3 regions of the Saccharothrix sp. NBAS 001 genome follow, and region 3 is predicted to be linked to each of the others. Evidence: riboswitches for the same ligand, from Rfam matches in the RefSeq annotation. Region 3 holds a riboswitch; each other region holds the start of a gene.

Region 1 (3,911 bases), 1.3 Mb from region 3:
CGGGGGTTTCGGCCGACGCTTCGGCGTCCCGCATCCGGCCGAACGGACCGCGCAGCGGACGCCGCCGCTCGCGGTGCGGCAGCCCCTCGCCGATCAGGTGCTGGTGGGCCATGGTCCACACCTGGCACGGCCACTTCTTGTGCCGCAGCACGCCGGGGCAGGCGCGGCAGCGGCCGTCGGAATCGGGCTGGTGCACGGTGAGCAGCAGCCGCCAGGTGTCGGCGAGGCGGTTGATCTCCGCGCGGGCCAGCGGCACGAGCGCCTCGGCCGCGCCCCGCTCGGCGACCTCTTCGAGCTGCGTGAGCCGGTGCAGCACCGCGGCGCGCAGGGTCTCGTCCACGGTCACATCCTGTCCGCGGCCTGGTCCAGCAGGCGGTGCAGCCGGCGGGTCTGGGTGACCGACATCACAGCTGATTCGCCGGGTGGGGCGACCAGCAGCACCCGGTCGTCCTCGACCAGGACGGTCATCGACCGGTCCCGGCCGAACGGGTCGTGGCAGTCGATCCAGCCCTGTGGTTCGGCCATGTGCGCTCCGATCGGAGGTCGGCGGCGGCGCGGTGGGCTCACCGCGGAGGGGCGAGCCCGCCGCGTCACCGCGCGGGTGCCTCGCTCTGTCCATCGGCCGACCGGGCGTCGTGACTTACCTGTTACGCGGTGAATTCACTCGTTTGCTTGAGGGCGGACACGGGCTGTGCTCTGCCAGGTAAAGATCTGTGCGTCAGATGGGCGGGGCGGCTGGGCAGGGCGCCCGGTTCCCCGCTAGCATTGGTGGCGCGGCCCGCTCCCAGTGACCCCCAGGCTGGTTGAGCGGGCCGCCTTTTCATGCCCGGACGTGCGAGAAGGGGCGCCCACCGTGCAGGTGGACGCCCCTTCTTCGCGGGTGCTCAGACTTCGAGCGGAGTGTGGGTGAGGCCGTGCGCCTCGGCGACCGGCTGGTTCGTCAGCAGGCCCTCGTGCACGTTCAGGCCCAGCGCGAGCGCCTTGTCCGCGCGCAGCGCCGCCTGCCAGCCCTTGTCGGCCAACGCGACCGCGTAAGGCAGCGTCACGTTGGTCAGCGCGTACGTGGACGTGCGCGGCACGGCACCGGGCATGTTCGCGACGCAGTAGAACACCGACTCGTGCACCTGGTAGGTCGGGTCGGCGTGCGTGGTGGGCCGCGAGTCGGCGAAGCAGCCGCCCTGGTCGATCGCGATGTCGACGAGCACGGAACCCGGCTTCATCTGCGACACCAGCTCGTTGGACACCAGCTTCGGGGCCTTCGCGCCCGGCACCAGCACCGCGCCGATGACCAGGTCGGCCTCGCGCACGGCCTGCTCGACCGAGTAGCGGTTGGAGGTCACGGTGCGCAGGCGGCCCTGGTAGATCGCGTCGATGTGGCGCAGCCGGTCGACGTTGGTGTCCAGGATCTCGACGTCCGCGCCCAGGCCCACGGCGATGGTGGCCGCGTTCAGGCCCGCCACGCCGCCGCCGATCACGACCACCCGCGCCGGGTGCACGCCGGGCACGCCGCCGGGCAGCACGCCCCGGCCGCCGGACGGCTTCATCAGCGAGAACGCGCCGACCTGGGGCGCGAGCCGGCCCGCGACCTCGGACATCGGGGCCAGCAGCGGCAGCGCGCCGTTCGCGGTCTGCACCGTCTCGTAGGCGATCGCGGTGGTGCCGGAGTCCAGCAGCGCCTGCGTCAGCGGCTGGTCGGCGGCCAGGTGCAGGTAGGTGAACAGGGTCTGGCCCTTGCGCAGCAGCGGGTACTCCTGCGCGATCGGCTCCTTGACCTTGAGCACCAGGTCACCCTCGGACCACACCTCCCCGGCGGTGGCCAGGACCTTTGCGCCGGCGGCCAGGTACTCGTCGTCGGTGATGGCCGAGCCGAGGCCCGCACCGGCCTCGACGAACACGTCGTGGCCGCGCAGCGTCAGCTCGTGGGCACCTGCCGGGGTCAGCGCGACGCGGTATTCGTGGTTCTTGATCTCGCGGGGTACTGAGATCCGCACGGAGGGCTCCTTCGGGCCGTTGTTATTGCCCAAGGTCCGGTACCGCCATCCGGCTGTCATCGTGCCGTTGGCACGAACGCGCCCCTGCCCGGTTGTGCCGGCCGGACAACGGCGAAGGGCGGTTGAACTCTCTGGACACGCGTTGACACCCGCGTCGCCGACGACTTAGCGTGCGTGCGTTCAACCAACTGAACATCGGCCGCGGTGTCGCAGGTGACACCGGAACCCGAGCGGGAGAGCCTCCGGCACGTCCGGAGCGCCGAAGGAGCAAGTACCCCGCACACTCTCAGGCAACGAGAACCGCTCGGGCGAGGCGACTCTGGAAAGCGTGCTGACGCGCGCACCCACGGTGCAAGCCGCAGCGCTGCGGCGAAGCTCTCAGGTCCCAGGACAGAGAGGGGACCTGGCCGCGTGGACCGAGGAGCTGACGTGACTTATCCGGAAAACCTGCTGTACACGCCCGAGCACGAGTGGGTCGACTGGGCTCCGGGTACCCAGGAGCCCGTGGCCATCGGCATCACTTCCTACGCGGCGGAGTCGCTCGGCGACATCGTGTTCGTCCAGCTGCCCACCGTCGGCGAGCGGGTCAAGTCCGGTGACGTGTGCGGCGAGCTGGAGTCGACCAAGTCCGTGAGCGACCTGTACGCGCCGGTCAGCGGCGAGGTCGTGGAGGTCAACACGGCGGCGGCCGACGACCCGTCGCTGATCAACAACGACCCGTACGGCGGGGGTTGGCTGTTCAAGGTCGCCGTCGAGGACGCGACGGGCCTGCTGACCGCCGCGAAGTACGCGGAACTGACCGGGGACTGAGCGCCGTGGCGATCAGCGTCTTCGACCTGTTCTCCGTCGGCATCGGGCCGTCGAGTTCGCACACCGTCGGCCCGATGCGCGCCGCGACGATGTTCGTGGCGCGGCTCGGGCACCGGACGACCTCGGTGGACCGCGTGCACGTCCAGCTGTTCGGCTCGCTGGGCGCGACCGGGCACGGCCACGGCAGCCCCAAGGCCGTGCTGCTGGGCCTGGAGGGGCACAAGCCGGAGGACGTCGACCCGGCCGCGGCCGACGTGCGCGTGCAGGAGATCCGGGCGACCAAAAGGTTGCTGCTGGGCGGTGTGCGGGAGATCCCGTTCACCGAGGACACCGACCTGATCATGCACCGCCGCAAGTCGCTCCCCCTGCACCCCAACGGGATGAGCTTCACCGCGTACGCCGGCGGCGAGGTGTTGGACGAGGCGGTGTACTACTCGGTCGGCGGCGGGTTCGTGGTCGACGAGACCGCCAGCGGGACCGACCGCATCAAGCCCGACGCGACGCCGATCGAGCACCCGTTCCTCAGCGGTGACGAGCTGCTGGCGCGGACCCGGGAGACCGGGCTGTCCATCAGCGAGGTCATGCTCGCGAACGAGCTGTCCTGGCGCTCCGAGGACGACGTGCGGCAGGGCCTGCTGCACATCTGGGGCGTGATGCAGGAGTGCGTGGAGCGCGGCTGCACCGAGACCGGCGTCCTGCCGGGCGGGTTGAAGGTGCGGCGGCGGGCCGCCGAGATGCGCCAACGGCTCGCGGCCGAGCACTACGCCACCGACCCGCTGCGGGTGATGGACTGGGTGACGCTGTTCGCCTTGGCGGTCAACGAGGAGAACGCCGCCGGCGGCCGGGTGGTGACCGCGCCGACGAACGGCGCGGCCGGCATCGTCCCGGCCGTCCTGCACTACTACACGCGGTTCGTGCCGGGCGCGTCCGACGACGGCGTGGTGCGGTTCCTGCTCACCGCCGGCGCGGTGGGCGTGCTGTTCAAGGAGAACGCGTCGATCTCGGGCGCCGAGGTCGGGTGCCAGGGCGAGGTCGGCTCGGCGTGCTCGATGGCCGCGGGCGGGCTGGCCGAGGTGCTCGGCGGGACCCCGGAGCAGGTCGAGAACGCCG
Region 2 (3,911 bases), 440 kb from region 3:
CGTTGTGAGGGCGCGGCGTCGAGTGCGGTACCAGCACCAACCGGGAGGGCGGGCTCCTGTGCGAGGAGCCCCTTCCGTCGAGAAGTGAACTCCGCGAAGTAGTGTGGGAGGGTGCCCGGCACCCTCCTGACACCCAAGCGGCTCGTCGTAGCGGCGGTCTGCCTGGTGTCGTTGATCGTGTGCTGCGGCCTGGCCTACTGGCAGTGGGAGCGGTTCTCCGAAGCCGGTGGCACGTTCCAGAACCTCGGGTACGTCTTCCAGTGGCCGCTGTTCGGCCTGTTCCCCCTGTTCATGGTGTGGCGGCTGCGCAAGCTCGCGGCGCAGCGCCGGGCCGAGGACGGGGCGGACCCGGCGGTCGGGACGCGGGAGCCGGTGGCGCCCGCGCCGCGGCCGGTGGTTACCGTGGAACCCGTCAAAACACCCGCGCACGACGACGAGGACGACGAGTTGGCGGCCTACAACCGCTTCCTCCGGCAGCTCAACGCGCGGGACCAGCGGTGAGCGAAGGCGGTCGGTAGGCGATGAGCGGTGCGTTGAGCCGGTTCCGGTTCATGGCTTACGTGGTCGGTGTCGGCCTGCTCCTGCTCGTGGTCGCGATGTTCGTCAAGTACATCGGCGACAACGCCGGGATGATGGCCGTCGTCGGCCCCGTCCACGGCTTCCTGTACGCCATCTACCTGGTCTTCACGGTCGACCTGGCGCTGAAGGCGCGCTGGTCGCTCAAGGGCTCCGCGCTGGTGCTGCTCGCGGGCACCATCCCGTTCGTGTCGTTCTACGCCGAGCGCAAGGTGGTCGAGAGCGTCAAGGCGGAACGTGCGCTGTGACCGCCCGCGCCGTCCGCGCCCGGAGCCGCTGTGAGCGCGTCGTGTGAGCTTGAGGTGCTTCCTGTCGGGTTGTGGGCTTCCGGCGCGTCTGCGGGCACGTGGCACGCCTCCGGGGCCGTCTCGCGCACCCGGTGCGCCGGCACCCGCGCGGTGATCGCCTCCGCCCGCCGCCCGCCCGTCGACGGGCAGGTCCCGCGCCACCGCCGTGCGACCTGCGGCCCGGCGCCGGCCGGGTGTTGTGACCGGGTCCCGGTTGACCGTGCCTACCAGGCACAACTAGCGTCTGGCGGTACCAACTGAACACGGCCGTCGATGTCGAGCGGGAGAGTCCCCGCAAGGGGCGCCGAAGGAGCAACTCCTCCCCGGAATCTCTCAGGCACAGCTACCGCCCGACGAAGGCAACTCTGGAAAGCAGGCGCTGCGCGCCTCGCCCACGGTGCAAGCCGCGCCCAGCGCGCGGTGAAGCTCTCAGGCTCATGACAGAGGGGGAGGCTCACTCGACGAGGAGTCTCCGATGGACCGTGTCATCCTTCACCAACGGCGGCCGACCGACCAGGTCGGTGTCATCGCCGTGCCCGCCACCAGGGAGGACCACCCCGTGGAAACCCGCCGGACGCCGCTGCACGCCGAGCACGAGGCGCTGGGCGCCCAGTTCACCGACTTCGCGGGCTGGCGGATGCCGCTGCGCTACGACAGCGAACTCGCCGAGCACCACGCCGTGCGCACGTCGGCGGGCCTGTTCGACCTGACGCACATGGGCGAGATCGTGCTGTCGGGCCCCGACGCCGGCCGCGCGCTGGACCACGCGCTGGTCGGCAACGCGTCCGCGATCTCCGTCGGCCGCGCCCGCTACACCATGATCACCCGGCCGGACGGCGGCGTGATCGACGACCTGATCGTCTACCGGACCGGCGAGCAGGAGTACCTGGTCGTCGCGAACGCCTCCAACGCCGCCGTGGTGTTCGAGGCGCTGGTGGAGCGGGCCGACGGCTACGACACCTCGGTGGTGGACAAGTCGGTCGACTACGCCCTGCTCGCGATCCAGGGCCCGGCGTCCACCGCGATCCTGGCCGGCCTCACCACCACCGACCTGGCGTCGGTCAAGTACTACGCCTCCTACCCGACCGAGGTCGCGGGCCGGCCCGCGCTGCTCGCCCGCACCGGCTACACCGGCGAGGACGGCTTCGAGCTGTTCCTGGACCCGTCCGACGCGCCGGCCGTGTGGCAGGCGCTGCTGGAGGCGGGCCGCGCGCACGACCTGCGGCCCGCCGGCCTCGGCTGCCGCGACACGCTGCGCCTGGAGGCCGGGATGCCGTTGTACGGCAACGAGTTGACCACCGAGCGCACCCCGTACCACGCCAACCTGGGCCGCGTGGTGAAGCTGGACAAGCCGGAGGACTTCGTCGGCCGCGACGCGCTGGCCGCCGTCGCCGACAAGGGCGTGGAGGCGAAGCTGGTGGGCCTCAAGACCACCTCCCGCCGCGCACCCCGGCACGGCTACCCGGTGCTGGACGCGTCCGGCGCGGTGATCGGCGAGGTCACCAGCGGCGCGCTGTCGCCGACCCTGGGCTACTCGGTCGCGATGGCGTACGTGCCGCCGGAGCACGCCGAGCCCGGCACCGAGCTGGCCGTCGACATCCGGGGCAAGCAGGAACCCGTGGAAGTCGTCGCGCTGCCGTTCTACAAGCGAAACTCGTAAGGGAGACACCATGTCCGAGCACTTCAACACCTCCCTCGCGGAGTTCGACCCGGAGGTCGCCGAGGCCGTCGCCGCGGAACTGGGCCGGCAGCAGGGCACCTTGGAGATGATCGCCTCGGAGAACTTCACCCCGGTGTCGGTGCTCCAGGCGCAGGGTTCCGTGCTGACCAACAAGTACGCCGAGGGCTACCCCGGCCGGCGCTACTACGGCGGCTGCGAGAACGTCGACGTGATCGAGCGCCTGGCCATCGCGCGGGTCAAGGAGCTGTTCGGCGCGGGCTTCGCGAACGTCCAGCCGCACTCGGGTGCGCAGGCCAACGCGTGCGCGATGTTCGCGCTGCTCCAGCCCGGCGACACGATCCTGGGCCTGGACCTGGCGCACGGCGGCCACCTGACCCACGGGATGCGGATCAACTTCTCCGGCAAGCTCTACAACGTGGTGCCCTACCACGTGTCGGAGACCGACGGCCGGGTCGACATGGCCGAGGTCGAGCGGCTGGCGACCGAGCACCGCCCGAAGCTGATCGTGGCCGGCTGGTCGGCCTACCCGAGGCAGCTCGACTTCGCGGAGTTCCGCCGGATCGCCGACTCGGTGGACGCCTACCTGATGGTCGACATGGCGCACTTCGCCGGCCTGGTGGCGGCCGGGCTGCACCCGAACCCGGTGCCGCACGCGCACGTCACCACCACGACCACGCACAAGACGCTGGGCGGCCCGCGCGGCGGCGTGATCCTGACCAACGAGGCCGACCTGGCCAAGAAGATCAACTCGGCGGTGTTCCCCGGCCAGCAGGGCGGCCCGCTGGAGCACGTGATCGCGGGCAAGGCGGTGGCGTTCAAGCACGCCGCGTCGCCCGAGTTCGCCGACCGCCAGCGCCGCACGGTCGAGGGCGCGAAGATCCTGGCCGACCGGCTGTCCCAGCCCGACGCGGCGGCGGTCGGCGTGAAGGTGCTCACCGGCGGCACCGACGTGCACCTGGTGCTGGTCGACCTGGTGGAGTCCGAACTGGACGGCAAGCAGGCCGAGGACCGGCTGCACGAGGTCGGCATCACGGTCAACCGCAACGCGGTGCCCAACGACCCGCGCCCGCCGATGGTCACCTCGGGCCTGCGGATCGGTACGCCGGCGCTGGCCACCCGGGGCTTCGGCGCGGCGGACTTCGCCGAGGTCGCGGACGTCATCGCGGCGGCGCTGCAGGCGTCGCCGGACCTGGCGGAGCTGCGGTCCCGGGTCGAGGTGCTGGCCGCGAAGCACCCGCTCTACCCGAACCTGTAAAGGTTTCCCGCCCGACACGTGATCCCCGGCCCAACCCCAGGCCGGGGATCACGTGCATCGGGGGGTGGCACTTCGGTCGGCGCGGAGGGTCTTGCTAGGCGGCGGGGGCCTG
Region 3 (3,911 bases):
GACCGTCTCGCGCAGGTGGCCCAGGTCGACGTTGCCCTTGTCGTCGCACTTCACCACGACCACCCGCATCCCGGCCATCACGGCGGACGCCGCGTTGGTGCCGTGCGCGGAGGACGGGATCAGGCACACGTCGCGGTGCGCGTTGTCGTTGGCCCGGTGGTAGGCGCGGATCGCCAGCAGGCCCGCGAACTCGCCCTGGCTGCCCGCGTTGGGCTGCAACGACACCGCGTCGTAGCCGGTCACCTCGGCCAGCCACGACTCCAGGTCCGTCACCAGCGACAGCAGGCCCTCGGCGTCGGAGGCCGGCGCGAACGGGTGCAGCTCGGCGAACTCGGGCCAGGTGATGGCCTCCATCTCGGCCGTGGCGTTGAGCTTCATGGTGCACGAGCCGAGCGGGATCATGCTGCGGTCCAGCGCGACGTCCTTGTCCGACAACGCCCGCAGGTAGCGCAGCAGCGCGGTCTCCGAGCGGTGCGCGTGGAACACCGGGTGGGTCAGGTAGTCGCTGGTGCGGCGCAGGTCGGCGGGGATGCCGTCGGCGGTGTCGGCGTCCAGGGCGTCGACGTCGGACACGGTCACGCCGAACGCCCGCCACACGGCGGTCAGGTCCTCGCGGGTCGTCGTCTCGTCGCAGGCGATCGACACCGTGTCGGCGTCCACCTGCCACAGGTTCACGCCCAGCTCGCGGGCGGCGGCCACGATCGCGGCGGCCCGGCCCTCGACGCGCGCCTGCACGGTGTCGAAGAACTCGCCGTGCACGACCTCGATCGCGGCCTCGCACAGGCCGGCGGCCAGCACGGTCGCCATCCGGTGGGCGCGGGTCGCGATCGCGCGCAGGCCCTCCGGGCCGTGGTAGACGGCGTACATGGAGGCGATCACGGCGAGCAGCACCTGCGCGGTGCAGATGTTGCTGGTCGCCTTCTCGCGGCGGATGTGCTGCTCGCGGGTCTGCAACGCCAGCCGGTAGGCGCGGTTGCCGTCGGCGTCCACCGACACGCCGACCAGCCGGCCGGGCAGCTGCCGCTCCAGGCCGGTGCGGACGGCCATGTACCCGGCGTGCGGGCCGCCGAAGCCCATCGGCACGCCGAAGCGCTGGGTGGTGCCGACCACGACGTCCGCGCCGATCTCGCCGGGCGGGCGCAGCAGCGCCAGCGCCAGCAGGTCGGCGGCCACCACGGCCTGCGCGCCGGCCGCGTGGATCTCCGCGATCAGCGCCTCCTGGTCGCGCACCACGCCGGACGCGCCGGGGTAGGACAGCAGCACGCCGAAGTAGTCGCCGCCCAGGCCGAGGCCCTCCAGGCCCTGCGACAGGTCGGCGGTGACGATCTCGATGCCCAGCGGCTCGGCGCGGGTCTCGATCACCGCGAGCGTCTGCGGCAGCGTGTCCTGGTCCACCACGAACTTGGTCGACTTGCTCTTGCCCGCGCGGCGGACCAGCGTCATCGCCTCGGCGGCGGCGGTGGACTCGTCCAGCATCGACGAGTTGGCCAGCGCCAGACCGGTCAGGTCGGCCACCACGGTCTGGAAGTTCAGCAGCGCCTCCAGCCGGCCCTGCGAGATCTCCGGCTGGTAGGGCGTGTAGGCGGTGTACCAGGCCGGGCTCTCCAGCACGTTGCGGCGGATCACCGGCGGGGTGGTGGTGCCGTAGTAGCCCAGGCCGATCATCTGCTTGAGCGGCTTGTTGCGGCCGGCCAGGGCGCGCAGCTCGGCCAGCGCCTCGGTCTCCGTGGCGGGCGCGGGCAGGTCCAGCACCAGTTCGCGCTCCCGGATCGACTCGGGTACCGCGCGCTGCGCCAGCTCCTCCAGGGAACCGACGCCGATCACGTCGAGGATGCGGGCCAGCTCCGCCGGCCGGGGGCCGACGTGGCGGTCGGCGAAGGGGGTGCCGTGCTCAAGAGCGGCGAGGGGGATGCGGTCCTGCGTCATAGATACGCCTCCGGGGCTACGGGCACACTTCTGCCGTTGCCCTCCCCCTCTGTCTTCTGCCCGTCCGGGCGCCTGAGAGCTTCACCCGGCCGTCAGCGGGCCGGGCTTGCACCGTCGGCGGGGTCGGCGAACCGACCCGCTTTCCAGAGGCGTCTCACCCGCGCGGTCCTTGCGCCTGAGAGGTTCCGGGGAGGATTTGCTCCTTCGGCGCCGAGACGTGCTCGGACTCTCCCGCGCGGGATAAAGCGACTACCCGCGAATGATACCCGGACCAGGGCCGGAGCCCGACCCGGACGCGACGCGGATCTCAGCCGGTGGCCCGCGTCCGCCGCCGGCGGGACAGCTCGTCGTTCGGGGTCTCGTCGATCTCCAGTCCGTCCGCGCGCTCGGCGGGGAACTCGTGGATGGTGCCGCTGATCTCCCGCATCGCCCCGCTGACCGCGATCCCGAACACGCCCTGACCGCCTTGCAGCAGGTCGACGACCTCCTCCGGCGAGGTGCACTCGTAGACCGTCGTGCCGTCGCTGAACAGCGTGATCCGGGCCAGGTCCTGGACGCCGCGGCGGCGCAGGTGGTCGACCGCGACCCGGATGTTCTGCAACGAGACCCCGGTGTCCAGCAGCCGCTTGACCACCTTGAGCACCAGGATGTCCTTGAACGAGTACAGCCGCTGGCTGCCTGAGCCCTGGGCACTCCTTATGGTCGGGTTGACCAGTCCGGTGCGGGCCCAGTAGTCGAGCTGGCGGTAGGTGATCCCCGCGATCTGGCACGCGGCGGGGCCCCGGTAGCCCACGAGTTCATCCGGCAGCGAGGAGTCCGGGAACAGCTCACCCTGTTCGCCGGATCCGGCCCGGATGGCTTCCTCGACCACGCCTGCCTCCCCTCGGTCCGGCCACGACAGCCGGCGACCAACGTGAAGCCGCCCCGGCGCCGAAATCACACCGTGGCAATTCACCTGAGTTCGACGGTAAGACCGGCTAGGGGGCAGGTCAACGCGACGCGCTGAGCGTGTCGCGTCTCAACCTCACGTTGAGGTTGAGAGAGTCGCCCGTTGTAAGCCATTCGGGTGACGTTTAGTGATCGTTTAGCCGATCACTGCTGACGTTGTGTAATCCGGTGGTGTGACACCGGGGGGTGGCACGCGGGGTTGATCCACAACTCACCGCACACACCACGAGGGGCCGACCCGACTCGCGGCCGGACCACCGGCCCCTCGTGGCCCACCCGGCACACGAACCGACGACAGACCCACTCACAGCCCGCCACCGGACGCTCGACGTGCGCTCCGACGGCCCGCCTGGAGAGCCCCGGGACACCCCGACGCGGCACACGCGAGGGGCCGTTGCGACCCGCGCGACGAGACCTCCCGGCGGCGCGCGGACGCGGTCGGGCGCGATGGGGCCCGTGAACGCGCGAAAGCCCGGAGCGAGCGCTCCGGGCCGCCCGTCCGGCCTCGCGGGCCGGACGCCTCCGTCGAACCTCGCCGCCCTCGGGCGGCTCCCGCACGGCGCTCCTAGGTGTCCGCGCCGCGGAAGTCCTCCGGCGAGACCGAGTCGAGGAACTCGCGGAACTTCTCCACCTCGTCCTCCTGCTCGTCCGGGATGATCAGGCCCGCCTCGGCCAGCACCGACTCCTCGGCGTGGATCGGCACGCCGATCCGCAGCGCCAGCGCCACCGAGTCGCTCGGACGCGCCGACACCCGCACGTCTCCGTCGAACACCAGCTCGGCGAAGTACGTGCCCTCCTGCAAGTCGGTGATCCGGACTTGTTCCAGGTTGCGGCCCAACGCCCCGATGACGTCCTTGAGCAGGTCGTGGGTCAGTGGCCGCGCCGGACGCACGCCCTGTTGTTCCAGGGCGATGGCGGTGGCCTCCACCGAGCCGATCCAGATCGGCAGGTAGCGCTCGCCCTCGGTTTCGCGCAGCAGCAGGATCGGCTGGTTGGCGGGCAGCTCCACCCGCACGCCGACGACGCGCATCTCGCTC

Evidence for each region. Region 3 has a riboswitch for glycine ahead of gcvP (aminomethyl-transferring glycine dehydrogenase). Riboswitches for the same ligand answer to the same signal wherever they lie in the genome.
Region 1: another riboswitch for glycine. It lies ahead of gcvH (glycine cleavage system protein GcvH); the one in region 3 lies ahead of gcvP (aminomethyl-transferring glycine dehydrogenase).
Region 2: another riboswitch for glycine. It lies ahead of gcvT (glycine cleavage system aminomethyltransferase GcvT); the one in region 3 lies ahead of gcvP (aminomethyl-transferring glycine dehydrogenase).

The regions. Positions count from the first base shown of each region.
Region 1 is NZ_CM153251.1:6,893,586-6,897,496, reverse strand. It holds gene AC0HI0_RS29670 (hypothetical protein) at 1-340, opposite strand, end outside; gene AC0HI0_RS29665 (hypothetical protein) at 343-525, opposite strand; gene ald (alanine dehydrogenase) at 885-1,991, opposite strand; glycine riboswitch at 2,213-2,304, shown strand; gene gcvH (glycine cleavage system protein GcvH) at 2,421-2,801, shown strand; gene AC0HI0_RS29650 (L-serine ammonia-lyase) at 2,807-3,911, shown strand, end outside.
Region 2 is NZ_CM153251.1:5,998,601-6,002,511, reverse strand. It holds gene AC0HI0_RS25460 (hypothetical protein) at 112-501, shown strand; gene AC0HI0_RS25455 (DUF3817 domain-containing protein) at 522-824, shown strand; glycine riboswitch at 1,135-1,222, shown strand; glycine riboswitch at 1,224-1,314, shown strand; gene gcvT (glycine cleavage system aminomethyltransferase GcvT) at 1,423-2,523, shown strand; gene glyA (serine hydroxymethyltransferase) at 2,534-3,799, shown strand; gene AC0HI0_RS25440 (COG4315 family predicted lipoprotein) at 3,894-3,911, opposite strand, start outside.
Region 3 is NZ_CM153251.1:5,561,092-5,565,002, forward strand. It holds gene gcvP (aminomethyl-transferring glycine dehydrogenase) at 1-1,926, opposite strand, end outside; glycine riboswitch at 2,080-2,170, opposite strand; gene AC0HI0_RS23170 (MerR family transcriptional regulator) at 2,234-2,797, opposite strand; gene AC0HI0_RS23175 (bifunctional nuclease family protein) at 3,440-3,911, opposite strand, start outside.